DNA from 3 places in the Shewanella sp. P1-14-1 genome. Region 3 is predicted to be linked to each of the others. Evidence: predicted binding sites of a transcription regulator. Region 3 holds the regulator's gene; each other region holds the start of a gene.
What was found. The regulator MetJ, encoded in region 3, represses methionine synthesis genes. The targets are predictions, from matches to a motif close to TAGACGTCTAGACGTCTA.
Positions count from the first base shown of each region.

Region 1: a site for MetJ is predicted at 2,265-2,282, ahead of serA (phosphoglycerate dehydrogenase). Genes of this name have one in related genera too.
Region 2: a site for MetJ is predicted at 2,553-2,570, ahead of metK (methionine adenosyltransferase). Genes of this name have one in related genera too.

Region 1 covers NZ_LKTL01000001.1:159,611-165,054, forward strand. The annotation lists gene AN944_RS00630 (hypothetical protein) at 1-588, shown strand, start outside; gene AN944_RS00635 (LuxR C-terminal-related transcriptional regulator) at 718-1,383, opposite strand; gene AN944_RS00640 (DUF2238 domain-containing protein) at 1,611-2,216, opposite strand; gene serA (phosphoglycerate dehydrogenase) at 2,368-3,597, shown strand; gene ygfZ (tRNA-modifying protein YgfZ) at 3,780-4,742, shown strand; gene AN944_RS00655 (two-component system response regulator) at 4,838-5,444, opposite strand, start outside.
Region 2 covers NZ_LKTL01000017.1:79,538-84,981, forward strand. The annotation lists gene AN944_RS13540 (flavin reductase family protein) at 17-619, shown strand; gene AN944_RS13545 (MAPEG family protein) at 712-1,272, shown strand; gene metK (methionine adenosyltransferase) at 1,358-2,509, opposite strand; gene tkt (transketolase) at 3,087-5,081, shown strand; gene epd (erythrose-4-phosphate dehydrogenase) at 5,213-5,444, shown strand, end outside.
Region 3 covers NZ_LKTL01000001.1:284,162-289,605, forward strand. The annotation lists gene AN944_RS01095 (bifunctional aspartate kinase/homoserine dehydrogenase II) at 1-854, opposite strand, end outside; gene metB (cystathionine gamma-synthase) at 908-2,068, opposite strand; gene metJ (met regulon transcriptional regulator MetJ) at 2,291-2,608, shown strand; gene AN944_RS01110 (sulfite exporter TauE/SafE family protein) at 2,718-3,458, shown strand; gene AN944_RS01115 (conjugal transfer protein TraF) at 3,502-4,728, opposite strand; gene AN944_RS01120 (LysR family transcriptional regulator) at 4,849-5,444, opposite strand, start outside.

The DNA.
Region 1 (5,444 bases), 120 kb from region 3:
GATCAGTCAGGTACTGCCAACCTAACCGAGTTCGAAACAATCGGCGATATAAACGTGATTAGTGTCGTTCAAGATGGCGAAGATAACTACGTTGCTTCAGGTACATATGGTGCTGATAACATGGTAGAAATTAGCTCAACAGGTAACAGTAATGAAGTTGCTGTGTTTGTTGAACTTGATCAAAATACAGTTTCAGTTAGCCAAGAAGGCGACACTAACTTTGCTTATTCAGATACCTTTGGTTTTGAAAACAGCACGACACTTGAACAAGTCGGCTCTGACAACGAAGCCACAGTGAGCGTCGTTGGGATTGGCCAAAGTGTTGATATCGTACAAGAAGGCGAATTTAACTTAGCTGATGTTGTGTCTCTTGGTGAAGATCATATCATCGATATTGCACAAGAAGGCGCTGGTAACTGGGTTGGTGGCGATGACGGCTATTTCCTTGTCGATGGTACTAACAACAGCTTAACTATTTCTCAAGTAGGCAATGATAACTTAGTAACGGGTATGCAAGTAGGCAGTAACGATATGATCAATGTATCGCAGTCTGGCGACTTTAATACAGCAACTATTTACCAAAACTAATTATTGCTTTTTACAAATAATTTGTAGTAGCGATGAAAAAGGGAGCCATTTGGCTCCCTTTTTATGCAAACTTGTTGACTGCAATTTTAATGGAAAATCATTAACTGTAACGTCTACCAGTATATAGATTTAAGCGAACTCAAAGTGAGCTTGATAAGTTTGCGCCCAACGCAATAATTCAACCCGATTGCGTGATTGCGTTTTACGGAAAATAGATGAAATGTGGGCTTTGACTGTATGCTCACTAATACACAACCTGTGGGCAATTTCTTTATTACGAGCACCGCTAGAAACAAGTTGAATAATCGTTCTTTCTCGGCTTGTTAGCATTTGTAGCATAGCAACCGTATCAGGCGGAATATCAATATTTGCATCCAGTTTCTGAACCAGTCTGCGGAAAATCTTACTAATGAGCGGTCTATCATACCAAAGCTCATCTGCGACCATTTTTCTCAGCCCTGTTAACATCAGATCCATACGCTGATCGGCATAAAGTAAGCCTCTTACTCCTAACAATAGCGCTGACTCTTGATCAAGCGAGCCACGCTCAACTTGATATAAAGCAACAGGGACATGATTGACGAGCCGAGAAACCAGTAAAGGGATACCTTTACTGTCTAAAGCCGCTCCTTTTTGAGCGATTAGATAAAAACTATTGGTATTTTTCTCAACCTCTAGTTCACTCGCATGTTTAACTATGCGAGTTTTGAGACCAATAGACTCAGCTAAAATGGCCAAATGACATGGCGCTGCGACTTGGTGCAGAAAAACTAATTCATCAATATTTGAATTCATCACTTTTCTCCCTGAAAAGTATCCATCACATCTCGCGTCAGCGAGTTTCTTCCTGAAATGTTGAAAACATGTAACAACAATGTTCAATGATAGTATATTTTAACTAGTCCATAAGGTATTTTTGCAATACTAATGTATGAATTAATCATCTAAGTCCTTATAAAGTCCTCTATTAATAGCATAAAAAAACTTTCCGCACTGCCTAATTTAGTTTATTTACCTAAAAATTAGTGACGATTAAGTGATGCTAACTGCTTATTATGTAGTCCAGTAAGCAACACTAATGCACTAATTCCTCCTACTAATGCCATAAACATGTCAGATTGGGTATCCCAAACGTAACCTTGAGTGCCTAAAAAGGCTTCTGCATCTTCACCCGTTAATAAAGCTACCCACCATTCTATGAGTTCGTAGAAAGCTGAAAACGCCAACACAAAACACACAGATAAAAACTGGCACCAATAGCCTGGTTGTAACACATGATTTCTCAACATCACTTCACGGGCTAACATCACAGGTATAAAACCTTGCGCGAGATGGCCAACTTTATCGTAGTTATTTCTGTCACTATCCATCAGTTGTGCTAACCAATCGAATAACGGCACCTCTGCATAAGTGTATTTAGCGCCAACCAACAGCACACAGCAATGGATTAAAATTAACAGATAAGACAGTGAGGTTAAGGGGAATTTATTTCGAGTAAAAAATAGGATAGGAATAGCCAATAACGCAGGAAGCGCTTCAAGCCACCAAGTAAACATATCCTTAGGTGAGATAACAGACCAACAGAGCACGCTGCAATAAATCACTAGCCATATAACTTTCTTATTCAAACTAAATCCCTCTTAGATGATATTGTTCTAGAATTAGAATATTAACTTTAGCCATCTAGCCCTCTACAACCAGTTAAAAAAGTGCTATTTTGGTCTTGCATTACTATCAGCATAACATAAGCATAACTATTGATAAGAGGGTACCCATATCATGGCGAAACACTCGCTTGACAAGGATAAGATCAAAATCCTGCTGTTGGAGGGCGTCCACCAAACTGCGGTCGATGTACTAGAGCGTGCAGGTTACACAAACATTGAATATCACAAAGCTTCGTTACCAGAAGATGAGCTATTAAAATCCATTAAGGATGCCCATTTTGTCGGTTTGCGTTCCCGTACTCAATTAACTGCTGATGTGTTAAATCATGCTGAGAAATTAGTGGCTATTGGCTGTTTCTGTATTGGTACTAACCAAGTCGATATTGCTGCCGCTGAAAAGTTAGGTGTGCCTGTATTCAATGCGCCATTTTCTAATACGCGAAGTGTAGCAGAATTAGTATTGGGTGAAATCATCATGCTGATGCGTGGCATTCCGCAACGAAATGCCCATGCACATCGTGGTGGGTGGTTGAAGAGTGCAGCTGGCAGTTACGAAGTTCGTGGTAAAACCTTAGGCGTTATCGGCTACGGTCATATCGGTACTCAACTAGGTATTCTTGCAGAAACCTTAGGCATGAAAGTCGTATTTTTTGATATCGAAGACAAATTGCCACTCGGTAACGCGAGTCAAATTCACTCATTAGAAGCCCTATTGAATAAAGCTGACGTAATCAGTTTGCATGTACCTGAAACGCCTCAAACAAAAGACATGTTTGGCGCAACTGAGTTTGCTCAAATGCGTGAAAAAAGCATATTCATTAATGCGTCTCGTGGCACCGTTGTTGATATCGAAGCGTTATCTGAGGCATTAAAGTCTGGTCACCTTGCAGGTGCTGCGATTGATGTATTCCCTGTAGAACCAAAATCTAATGATGATGAATTTGTTAGCCCATTAAGAGGCTTAGATAACGTGATTCTTACTCCGCACATTGGTGGTAGCACCGCTGAAGCGCAAGAAAATATCGGTATTGAAGTCGCTGGCAAGTTAGCTAAATACTCAGATAACGGTTCAACTGTATCTGCAGTTAACTTCCCAGAAGTGACGTTGCCACAACACAAAGGCACTTCACGTCTACTGCATATTCACCATAACCGCCCTGGCGTATTGATCAAAATTAACCAAGCCTTCTCTGAAAAAGGTATCAACATTGCAGCGCAATATCTGCAAACCACTGCAGATATCGGTTATGTTGTGATGGAAGTTGACTCTAATCAAGCTGAACAAGCTCTTGGTGAATTGAAAGCGATTGATGGTACGATTCGTACTCGCGTATTGTTTTAATCGTTAAGTTAAACGGTCAATCAGCCCATTTAAACTTGATGACGAATTGACCAATAACATCACGAAAATATTGTGAACTAAAGCTATCTTCATTCAATTGAAGGTAGCTTTTTCTTTTGAGCATTAATGAATTCCGTTACACTCACTGTCTATCTTTTGATGGTCATCTTAAGGATCAGTTTATGACACTTGCAACAACACAGCCTGATTGGGACTTTCTACATACTTCCCCTGACTTATTTGTCGCCAATCTCACGCATTTAGGCTTAATTGAAATTACTGGTGAGCAAGGTAAAACCTTTATTCACGGCCAAGTCACCACTGATATCACCTCACTAACAGATCATCAATGGCGTTGGGGAGCTCATTGTGATGCAAAAGGGAAAATGATCTCAAGCTTCAGAACATTCTCATGCAATGACAGCTTATTCACCCTTCACACAGCATCCGCATTACCACTAAGTTTGGCTCAGTGGCAAAAATATGCTGTTTTCAGTAAAGCTGAATTAACTGATATCAGTGCGAGTAAATGTATTATAGGGATAGCAGGTAACACAGCAAGCCAGTTCGTTGAACAAGAATTTGGTGCGATAAATGACGAATTAACTGTCGTCAATAACTCGATTATTTTAAAAGATAATGACCGATTTATATTGATTCTAAACGAAGATATAGCAAGCAAAGTCATTGCAGCTTCTAAGCAGCCATTACTTAATGCTTCTGCTTGGCAAGCACTAGAGATAAAAGCGGGTTATGCCAACATTGACGCTAACCATAGCGCTGAATTTGTGCCACAAATGTGTAATATACAAGCTGTAAATGGGATTAGTTTTGAAAAAGGCTGTTACATGGGTCAAGAGACTATCGCCAGAATGAAATACCGAGGTGGTAATAAACGTGCCTTGTATATTTTATCTGGAACAGCCTCCGATACCGTCAATAGCGAAACACAAATCGAAGTTCAAATGGATGGTGACTATCGCCGTGCAGGTAAAGTCATTGAGTCAGTTCAGTATAATGGCCAAGTATTGCTTACCGCAGTCCTAGCAAACGACACTGATAATGATGCTGTACTTCGTATTAGCGATGACAGTGATAGCCTACTTTCAGTTGTACCACTACCTTATTCATTAGACGATGAGTAACAGCATAAGTAGTTGCGCTAATCAAACGTGATATAAAAAAGGCTGCTAACCCAATAAGGGTTAGCAGCCTTTTTATATTCTAAACTGCGGCAGTATTAAAAAGTTTCTTCATGCTTCGCTTTGATTTCTTTCACATCATCGAGTACTGAACGAAACTGTTTTACCAAATCAGGATCGAAATGCTTGCCTGACTCTTTCTCAATTAGCGCCATCGTGTCTTCAACCGTCCACGCTTTTTTATAAGGCCTTGCTGAAGTCAGTGCATCAAATACATCGGCAATGGCAATAATACGTCCTTCTATTGGAATATCTTCACCAGATAAACCGTGGGGGTAACCACTGCCGTCCCATTTTTCATGATGACTAATGGCAATGCGTTTAGCCATTTGCAATAAAGGGTCGTCATGATCGCCGATAATTTCAGCACCGATTTGCGCATGCGCTTGCATCTCTTTCCACTCATCGGCATCTAACTTACCCGGCTTTTTTAATATCGAATCTGGTGTGCCTATTTTGCCAATATCATGCATAGGCGCTGCGTTATAGACTAACTCACAAAACCGAGAAGAATGACCAGATGCAATCGCTAATAATCTAGCGTAGTGGCTCATTCTAATAACATGTAATCCGGTTTCATTATCTTTGTATTCTGCTGCTCGACCTAAACGGCGAATGATTTCAAATCGAGTTTCACTCAACTCT
Region 2 (5,444 bases), on a different contig from region 3:
CAAGTTTGAGATTTCGATGGAATTTTTGCCGCATACGTTAACCGCACAGCAAATGTATAAATTATTGATTGGTGGTATCACCCCAAGACCAATCGCTTGGGTGTCTACGGTATCGGCAAAAGGAGTACCTAATTTAGCGCCATTTTCATTTTTTACAGTGGCAAGTGCTAATCCTCCAGTGTTGTGCTTTAACCCAATGAGTACCGATAAAGGCGCAGAAAAAGACACGCTAGTTAATATACGTGAGCAGCAAGAATTTGTGATCAACACTGTCAGTTATCAAGACTTATCGGTAATGAATCAAACGTGCCATTCATTACCGCCAGAACAAAATGAGTTTGAATATGCTGGAATAGAAACCTTAGACTCAACGATTGTTAAACCAAGTCGCGTTAAGCAAGCTGTGGTCAGTTTTGAATGTCGACTCAATCAAATTGTCGATTTAGGTAATCAGCCATTAGCAGGGCATTTGATATTAGGGGACGTCGTTGCTGTTCATGTTAACGATGACGCGATAGATAATTTTAAAATAGATGCAGATCAACTTGATGCCATTGGCAGAATGGCTGGCAGTGACTATTGTTTAACGAGAGATAAAGTACAATTGATGCGCGAATAAAGCGATGTAAACGAGTTAAATAAAAGGACTATTTAATTCACACCCTTAGGGTAAGAAAATCTACTGATGAGCATTAAGTACAGGGAGAGATAATGCCACTTTTAGAACAATTTAAAAATAAACTATCATCAAAACAAAGCGATGTCTCTTTGAGCGTCGTGATAGGGGTAATCGTCTCTTTTTTAGTTGTCGCCTATGGTGCTTTAGCCAATCCGCTTGAATACACAGAGCCACAATCTTTGGTCGAAAGGCTAACAATATATGCTTATGGCTTAATCTTGCCTGCATTGGCATTTATATTTGCTGCAGGGCGCGTGCTACTAAGACGATTCAATACCACACAAACTCATATTCGCTCCGCTTTTGAGGAGTCGGAAAAAACCAGGCATCTGCAAAATGTTTTACAAAATACCTTAGAGCAATTTTGTATTGTTTTGAGCGTGTATTTTTTATGGACCTTTATTATGCCTGCTGAGTTCATGTCACTGATTGCGCTATTATCGATAGTCTTTTTTATCGGCAGAATTATATTTATCAGTGGTTATGAAAAAGGCTCCGCCACAAGAGCGTTAGGGTTTAGTTTGACATTTTATCCTTCAGTGCTCTCTGTAGGCGCTATTATTATTTATCTTTTTTATCGTACGTTCTCTTAGCCGTTTTAGTGAATTTTACCCATAAAAAAACCGTCATAAGACGGTTTTTTTGATTCTACTTTATGCGCTAGGCTAAGCTGAAAACTTATAAGCCTGCATCTGCACGTAAGATTTCAGCTTTATCAGTCGCTTCCCAAGGGAACTCATTACGACCGAAGTGACCGTATGCAGCTGTACCTTGGTAAATTGGACGAGCCAAATCTAACATAGCGGTTAAGCCATATGGACGTAATTCAAAGTGCTGGCGAACTAGCTTGATAAGTACGTCTTCAGAAACTTTACCTGTACCAAATGTTTCAATACTGATTGACGTTGGCTCTGCAACACCAATAGCGTAAGACACTTGGATTTCACAGCGATCAGCAAGACCTGCTGCAACGATGTTTTTAGCAACGTAACGTGCAGCATAAGCAGCACTACGATCCACTTTTGATGGGTCTTTACCTGAGAAAGCACCGCCACCGTGACGTGCCATACCGCCGTAGGTATCTACGATAATTTTACGACCGGTTAGACCACAATCGCCTACTGGGCCACCAATAACAAAACGGCCAGTTGGGTTAATGAAGTACTTAGTGTCTTTGTTTAACCATTGTGATGGTAAAACAGGCTTAATGATGGTTTCCATCACGCCTTCGATTAAGTCTTCTTGCGTCACATCTTCACGATGTTGAGTCGACAGGACGATGGCGTCGATACCTTTGATTTGACCATTTTCATAGGCAAAAGTAACCTGACTTTTCGCATCAGGACGTAACCAAGGTAATGTACCGTCTTTACGGACTTCAGACTGACGTTTAACCAGCTTGTGTGCGTAAGTAATAGGTGCAGGCATTAATACATCTGTTTCATTGCTTGCATAACCAAACATTAATCCTTGGTCACCTGCGCCTTGCTCTGCAGGATCGCTACGATCAACACCTTGGTTAATATCTGGAGACTGTTTACCAATCGCATTTAAAATCGCACAAGAGTCAGCATCAAAACCCATATCTGAATGAGTGTAGCCAATTTCACGTACTGTTTTACGTGTGATTTCTTCGATATCAACCCAAGCTGAAGTCGTAACTTCACCACCGACTAATACCATGCCAGTTTTAACGTAAGTTTCACATGCAACACGCGCTTTTGGATCTTGCTCTAAAATTGCGTCTAGTACCGCATCAGAAATCTGATCGGCGATTTTATCTGGATGACCTTCTGAGACTGACTCAGAGGTGAACAAGTGGTTTGCCATAGTTGGTAAATCTCGTCTTTTGGAATTTGAACGTGTAGAAGCATCTACATCTAGACGTCTATAATAATTCAAATTAGGTTTGATAACACCCCTTAGAATCAATATAAGTTAAAAATTGTGCAACCATTCAAAGATTTATAAAAACTGTAATTGCTCTGTTTTATAAATTTATTAAATTAATCTTATGAATTTTATGCTAATTCTTGCCTTTATACTGTATTGGGGAGAGATGCTAAGGTTAAAAATAAAACAATAACTTTAGTTGATGTTTATCACTTTGTTGGTTTTTTTATTCGCCGGTGGCAACAAATATTCACGGTACTTTTAATGTGATAAAAAATCTCTTAGGGCAATTTAAAATAGAAAATGTAATAGCTTAGTGGGAAAAAGTTATACAAATGTTATCGGTAACATGGTATAAAGTTGGCTAATTAATCTACGCGTTTAGTTTGCAATAGATTGTTAGATGAAAAAAAGTGGCTAATACCGCTAATAAAAATTTGCGTCACATCGCCTAGTAGGGGAAAATATGCCCCCACAATTGCCCGCTAGACCTCACAAACAAGCAGGAGAGAGCATGTCATCTCGTAAAGAACTCGCAAACGCTATCCGCGCATTAACTATGGATGCCGTTCAAAAAGCCAATTCTGGACACCCAGGTGCACCAATGGGGATGGCAGATATTGCCGAAGTGCTATGGAATGACTTCCTAAAGCATAATCCAACTAACCCAGAGTGGGTTGATCGCGATCGTTTCATTTTATCAAACGGTCATGGTTCAATGCTGATTTACTCTTTACTTCACCTGTCAGGCTACGCGCTGCCAATTGAAGAAATCAAAAACTTCCGTCAATTACATTCTAAAACACCAGGTCATCCTGAGTACGGTTACACCCCAGGTGTTGAAACCACAACCGGTCCTTTAGGTGCTGGTATCAGTAATGCTGTGGGTATGGCTATTGCTGAGAAAACCTTAGCAGCACAATTTAATAAGCCTGGTCACGATATCGTAGATCACTTCACTTACTGTTTCTTAGGTGATGGCTGTTTAATGGAAGGTATTTCGCATGAAGCTTGTTCTTTAGCGGGTACATTAGGCCTAGGCAAATTAGTGGCATTTTGGGATGACAACGGTATTTCTATCGATGGTCATGTTGAAGGCTGGTTCACAGATGATACGCCTAAGCGTTTTGAATCATACGGCTGGCATGTTATTGCAAATGTTGATGGTCACGATAGCGATGCTATCCGCGCTGCAATTGAAGAAGCAAAATCAGTGACAGATAAGCCTACGATGATTTGTTGTAAAACCACTATTGGTTTTGGTTCTCCAAACAAATCAGGCAGCCATGATTGTCATGGTGCACCATTAGGTGATGCTGAAATTGCTGCAGCTCGTGAGTTCCTTGGTTGGGAACATGCGGCATTTGAAATTCCTGAAACCGTTTATCAAGGTTGGGATGCTAAAGATGCTGGCGCAAACAACGAATCTGCATGGGATAAGAAATTTGCAGCTTATCAAGCAGCATTCCCAGCAGAAGCAGCTGAATTTACACGTCGTGTATTAACCGGTGAATTGCCTGCAGAATTTGAAGCAAAAGCGAATGCATTTATTCAAGAGTGCCAAGATAAAGCAGAAGGCATTGCAAGTCGTAAAGCTTCTCAAAATGCGATTGGCTTCTTCGGTGAAATGTTACCAGAGTTATTAGGCGGTAGTGCTGACCTTGCAGGTTCTAACTTAACATTATGGTCTGGCTCTAAAGGTATTCAAGACGACCCAGCGGGTAACTATATCTTCCACGGTGTTCGTGAATTTGGTATGAGCGGTATCATGAATGGTATCTCGCTTCATGGTGGTTTCATTAACTACGGTGCGACTTTCATGATGTTCATGGAATATGCGCGTAATGCTGTACGTATGTCGGCGCTAATGGGTATTCAAAATATCTTTGTTTATACCCACGACTCAATCGGTCAAGGTGAAGATGGTCCAACTCACCAACCAGTAGAGCAATTAGCTAACTTACGTATGACACCAAACATGACAGTATGGCGTCCTTGTGATGCTGCTGAAACAGCCGTTGCTTGGAAAGCTGCGATTGAAAACAGCAAAGCGCCAACGTCATTAATTTTCAGCCGCCAAGGCTTAAAAGCCCAGTCTCGTAATGCTGAGCAATTAGCAAATGTGGCTAAAGGTGGTTACGTACTGTCTGATTGTGCAGGTACACCTGATGTTATTTTGATTGCAACAGGTAGTGAAGTGCAATTAGCTCTTGATTCTGCTGCAGCGTTAACAGAGCAAGGTCAAAAGGTTCGAGTTGTATCTATGCCTTCTACGAATGTATTTGATAAGCAAGATGCAGCTTATAAAGAGTCTGTATTACCTGCCTCAGTAACAAAACGTGTGGCGATTGAAGCAGCGCATGTTGATTTCTGGCATAAGTATGTTGGCTTTAGCGGCGGTGTTGTTGGTATGAGCACATTTGGTGAGTCTGCACCAGGTGGCGAGCTACTTAAGTACTTCGGCTTTACCGTTGAAAATGTGGTTAAAACAGTAAATTCACTGGGTTAATCCAAAACGGACGCAATTAAAAGGGTAAACTTTTACCCATGAAGTCTGTATAATGGCGGCCTGCAATCACTTGCAGGCCGTTTTTTTATCTGCTTTTTACTGAGTACTGTTAAGAGGAAGCTTAACCCTCAATGATCCGAGTCGCTATTAATGGTTATGGCCGTATAGGTCGATCTATCCTTCGTGCACTTTACGAGTCGGGTAAACGTCAGCAAATCCAGATTGTGGCAATCAATGAACTTGCCAAGCCTGCAGCAATTAGCCATCTCACTCAATATGATACAACTCATGGTCGATTCCAAAATACAGTTAAGCTGAAGGATGATCAGTTAGTTATTGGTGATGATGTTATTCAACTATTAC
Region 3 (5,444 bases):
GTATGAGATGCATAGCTAGAACGAACAGCCAAACTGACATTGGTATCAAATAACGGTTGTAATGTCCTGCTGTGAAGGACAGGAGAACCTAAATGAGCCAATCTATCCGCTTCCGCCAATGACATACTATTGAGTAACTTGGCATCATTGATTTTATTCGGGTCTGCATTAAACACCCCTTCAACATCAGTCCAAATAGTTACTCGTTCTATATCTGCTAAGCTCGCAATTAAGGTTGCGCTGTAATCAGAGCCATTTCGTCCAAGTAACAGAGTATCACCTTGCTGGTTAGCGCAAATAAAACCAGTAATGACTAATCGCTCATTGGGATGTGCTTCAAGCAGTGCTTGCACTTTTTCACGTGATTGCGCTAATCGAATATTAGGAACTAAGCCTTCGTCAGCAACGAGAATTGAACAAGCATCAACATTGATTGCAGCAACACCTGATTCACGTAAAAGCGCAGCCATTAAGCGCGCAGACCAACGTTCACCAAAGCTGAGCACTTGGTTTAATTCGAATTCATTGCGCTGTTCAAGTGATAACAGGCTGATCAGTTGCGCCTTATCCGTTGATAGACGCTCACGTAAATCTCGGGCTTGTTCGTTAGAGAGCAGCTGCTCAATTAAGTTTTGCTGGTAGCTGATGAGAACTTGTAATTCTTCTTGCCATAATTCGCCCGTTTCCCGAAGCGACAACAGCTTGTATAAAAAGTTAGTGCTTTTTCCCGCAGCTGACACGACGACAAGATCGTCGCAGTTTCCATGAGTCAACAAAATATGGGCGACACGGCGATAACAATCTGCATCAGCAAGACTTGAACCACCAAACTTATGTAAATGACTGCGGGTCATTTTGTACTCCTTAAACCACTAAACTTTTGTGCAAAACGCTGACTGACAAGGAACTATAATGCGGCAACTGCTGCGAGCCCGGCATTGATGTCATTCACTAAATCTTCTGCGTCTTCAATCCCGACAGATAGTCTCAGTAATGTATCTTTAATACCAGCCTCATAACGTGCTTCAGGCACCATTGCTCTGTGGGTCATTGTTGCTGGGACGGCAACTAAGCTTTCCACTCCGCCTAAGCTTTCAGCAACACTGAAAATCGATAATGCATTTAAAAAGGCAACCACTTCTGCTTCGCCACCTTTAAGCTCAAAACTTAACATAGCACCAAAGCCTTTTTGCTGTTTGGCAGCAATATCGTGACCTGGATGGTCTTTTAAACCGGGATAGTACACTTTTTCAACGACATCACTAGATTGCAGCACGTCAATCACACGCTGAGCATTAGTTTGGTGCTCACGGATCCGCACGGCTAAAGTTCTAATACCACGCAGTGTTAAGTAACTGTCAAATGCAGAACCTGTTAGCCCTAAGGTATTTGACCACCAATGTAATAGCTCACCAAGCTCTGCATCTTTAGCGACAACGGCGCCGCCAACAACATCACTGTGGCCATTAATGTATTTAGTCGTTGAGTGCATCACGATATCAGCACCAAGTTCTAATGGCTGCTGTAAAATTGGAGATAAAAAAGTATTGTCGACAACAACAAGTGCATCAACAGCATGGCTTGCTTCAACGATGGCTTTAATATCCACAACTCGCAAAAGTGGGTTCGAAGGTGTTTCTAACCAGACCATTTTAGGCTTTTGCGCTATCGCTTCAGTGAGTGCTTTCTCGTCAGTTTGATCAACAACCAATAATTTAAATTGGCCTTTGTTGGCAAGATTTGTGAACAGTCGGTAACTACCACCATAACAATCATGCGGTACCACGATTAAGTCATCAGGCCCAAGTAAACTGGTCACTAAGGTAATCGCGGCCATTCCTGTACAAGTTACAATCCCTGTCGCGCCATTTTCTAGTTTAGCGATTGCCTCTCCTAGTACACAACGAGTCGGATTACCTGAGCGGCTATAGTCGAATTCCCTTGGGTTGGTGTGTCCATCAAATGAATAATTTGTTGAAAGATAAATCGGCGGGACTACCGCGCCATACTGAGTATCAGATTCGATACCTTGGCGAACTGCTAATGTAGCTGCGCGATGTTTTTTCATTGTAAGCTCCTCAAGATTGACACACTATAGAGTACACACCGTAGAGATGTCTAGATGGCTAAATGTACCTAAGCAAAGTTAGATCGTCAACACATATTAGACGTTTAGACGTCTAAACATAAAGAAATCTATTTGCATTCGTTATAGAATAGCAGCAATAATTTGACTGTAATAAATAAGCAGTTAAAATCTGCCACGAATCTATCGTATAAAGGTGAGTTAATGACTGAATGGAATGGCGACTATATCAGCCCATATGCCGAACATGGCAAAAAAAACGAACAAGTTAAAAAAATTACGGTATCCATTCCGTTAAAAGTGCTTAAAGTACTAACTGATGAGCGTACTCGTCGTCAGGTGAATAACTTACGTCATGCCACTAACAGTGAACTATTATGTGAAGCATTTTTGCACGCATATACTGGTCAACCACTCCCTAACGATGAAGATTTATCTAAAGAAGGCCCAGATAGCATTCCAAGTGAGGCTAAAGCTCTCATGGATAAAATGGGCATCGAGTGGGAAGATTTAGACGAATAACCGCTATTGAGCTTACTTTTATGTAAGCTCAATTTTATTCTGCATTTCTATTCGCATAAATTTGTCGCACCAAATTTGCACCGACCTTAATTAAGTCAACGAGCACAGAATGGCATTTATCGATCCGCAAACCTTGATGCTTGCATCGGTTATCATATTTCTGGGCGCACTAACTCAGGGGCTAATAGGTTTTGGCTTAGCTGTGGTCGCCAGTCCACTGCTTTACATTATTGACCCTCAACTTGTTCCTGTTCCAGTTATTGCATGTGGATTTTCCATTGCATTAATAACGTTATTGCGAGAGCGAACCCCGCTCAAGTTTAATGGCTTACAATACGCCTTGCTCGGTCGAGTCCCTGGTGGTTTTCTTGGTGCTGGATTATTAATTTTTGCCCCACAAGCAGTATTAGGGCTAGCGATAGCCTTTATTGTGGCTGCTGCAGTCATTCTTAGCATCTATAAAATTACCGCACCAGTAAATAAGATCACTTTGTTTATAGCAGGGGTTTTATCAGGAGTATTTGGCAATATCGCTGCAATTGGTGGCCCACCTCTAGCAATATTACTTGCCGGAAAAGACGCACCACAGTTTCGTGCAGCCTTATCTATATTTTTTGTCTTTAGTTCTATGATTGCGATGTTAATACTCATTGTGGCGGGACTCGTTGAGCTAAAACATATTTGGCTTTCATTGATGTTATTGCCGTCGGTGTTTTTGGGTAGCCTAGTGGCAGGAAAGCTAACCAATAAAGTCGACAAAGAAAAAACCAGAATGGCAACATTAGTGCTGTGTGGCCTGAGTGCGATCGTGCTAACAATTAAGTCAACGTTAGCTTTATCTATCAGTTAATCACGCCATAATTAAAGTCGCTGACGATCTGCTAAGTCAACACTCAAAAGTGGTAAGAGGTTTGTAATACTGCCCCTACGGCGTCATCTTCACCATAGCTACCACTCATGTCTAACTTAAATGCTTGCCCAATCGCAAAACCTGTACCAAATGAATATATATCAACACTGTTGTCTTTTAAGTCATGTCGATAACCCATTCTCAACGAGAGCCAATCAGTGGCTTTTAGCTCACCGCCTACACGCCAATACTGCACAGGATCAAACTCTTTAAATCGGGTTTGGTCGACTAAATCAATATCTGTGGTCAAGGTTACCGATGACCAATCGTAGGCAGCGCCTGCGGTAATTAATGGTTCCACTTGGTAGTGAAACTCTCGTCCTTGCGCTTCAACCGTTTTGACGGTTTGACTGAATAAGTTTCTGGCAGATAGCCCAATAGTTAATTTTTCAATAGGTTCAAATGCGACACCAACGTCCAAATTAAAGAGATTTTCATCGTTACGATATTTGTCGTCATCAAAATCATCAGCGTCGAAATTGTTAGCATTAACTGAGTAATGGTAAGTATCAATTCGTTGAAACTTCGGTGAAACCCCTACCCTGACAGGCATATTTACAATCGACAAAGGAAAGCTGAGTGCCACACCAAAATCAGTCACACTACCAGCTAGCACGACGCCTTGAGAATCTAGGTCAGTGATTTCAGTTGGCGGGTTATTAGGGTCAAGCACGTTCAAAGTATCAATGTCTGACTGGGCAATATCGGCCACACCCACTGCGTCAATATAACTTTTATAAAAAACCGCCATCGGCATACGTTGATTTGGTATCACCAAAGCTGCACCAATTCCTGCTGATACATTCGCCACATTGCCTTTGAGTGATTCTAAATCTAACACTAAGTCGTCTCGAAAGGCTTCAACCTCGGCGGAGTCACCGTTATTGATTGCCGTTTCAAGGCCATCATAAGAGTCCTTTAACGAATCAAACTTATCAATCATATTATCGCTATCAGAACCTTCCGCGCCAACTGTTGGCAGTAATAAAGAAAATGCTTGGGTCTTGTTGATTTCATCATTGGTATAGGTGTTATGTGGAGTAAGAATGGCCAATAAAGCAGGATTAATGAAACTAGCGCCAACTCGATTAGAGGCAGCAACACCAGTACCGCCCATACTGTCGCTGCGAGCTTCAAAATAAAGCCCGCTAGCTTGCACATTGTTGGCAAGCAAGAGTAAACAGAAAGGTAGCGCTAGTCTTGATAGCATCCCAGTTTTCCTATTTTTATTGTTTAATAAAGATAGTAGAAATAATCAAAAAAGGATGTCATATCAGCAAACTAAATTTTCATTTTTACCTTGTTTCAACTAACTGCATTGACTAAATTTTTATAAATCAGGCAGATAAGATTTGAAACCTTCATGGGTAAACTGTATAAATTTTTTCAGGCGCTCAGGTTGAAATTTGTCCTTGTGATAAAGCACATAAAACGGTGTGTCGGGTATTTGCCAATCTGTAAATACTTCGACTAATTTCTCAGTTTGTATCTCTTGATGACAATATAAATATGGCAACCTGACGATACCATTACCAGCTAATGCGCTAATCTTCATTGCTCGGCCATTTTTACACCGAAACTTACCTTTAATCGCAACATCAATATGCTCTTTCACAGCTCCCTGTTGACTAAAACGCCAATGATTAATCGAACCAACGATACAAGCATACTTATTGAGTTGGCTCGGATGTGTCGGCTGTCCATATCTTTCAAGGTAGGCAGGTGACGCCAAGGTACAGTTTTTAATATCAATAAGCTTTCGTGCTATTAATCCTGAATCCGATAAATCCCCCATTCTAAATACCACATCAAAATGATCTTCAATTAAGTCGACTCGTTGGCTACTGAAATCGAGATCTATAGTGATATCGGGATATAGTTGGATAAAGTCATTCACTAAGGGAACGATAATGTCTTCCCCTAAAA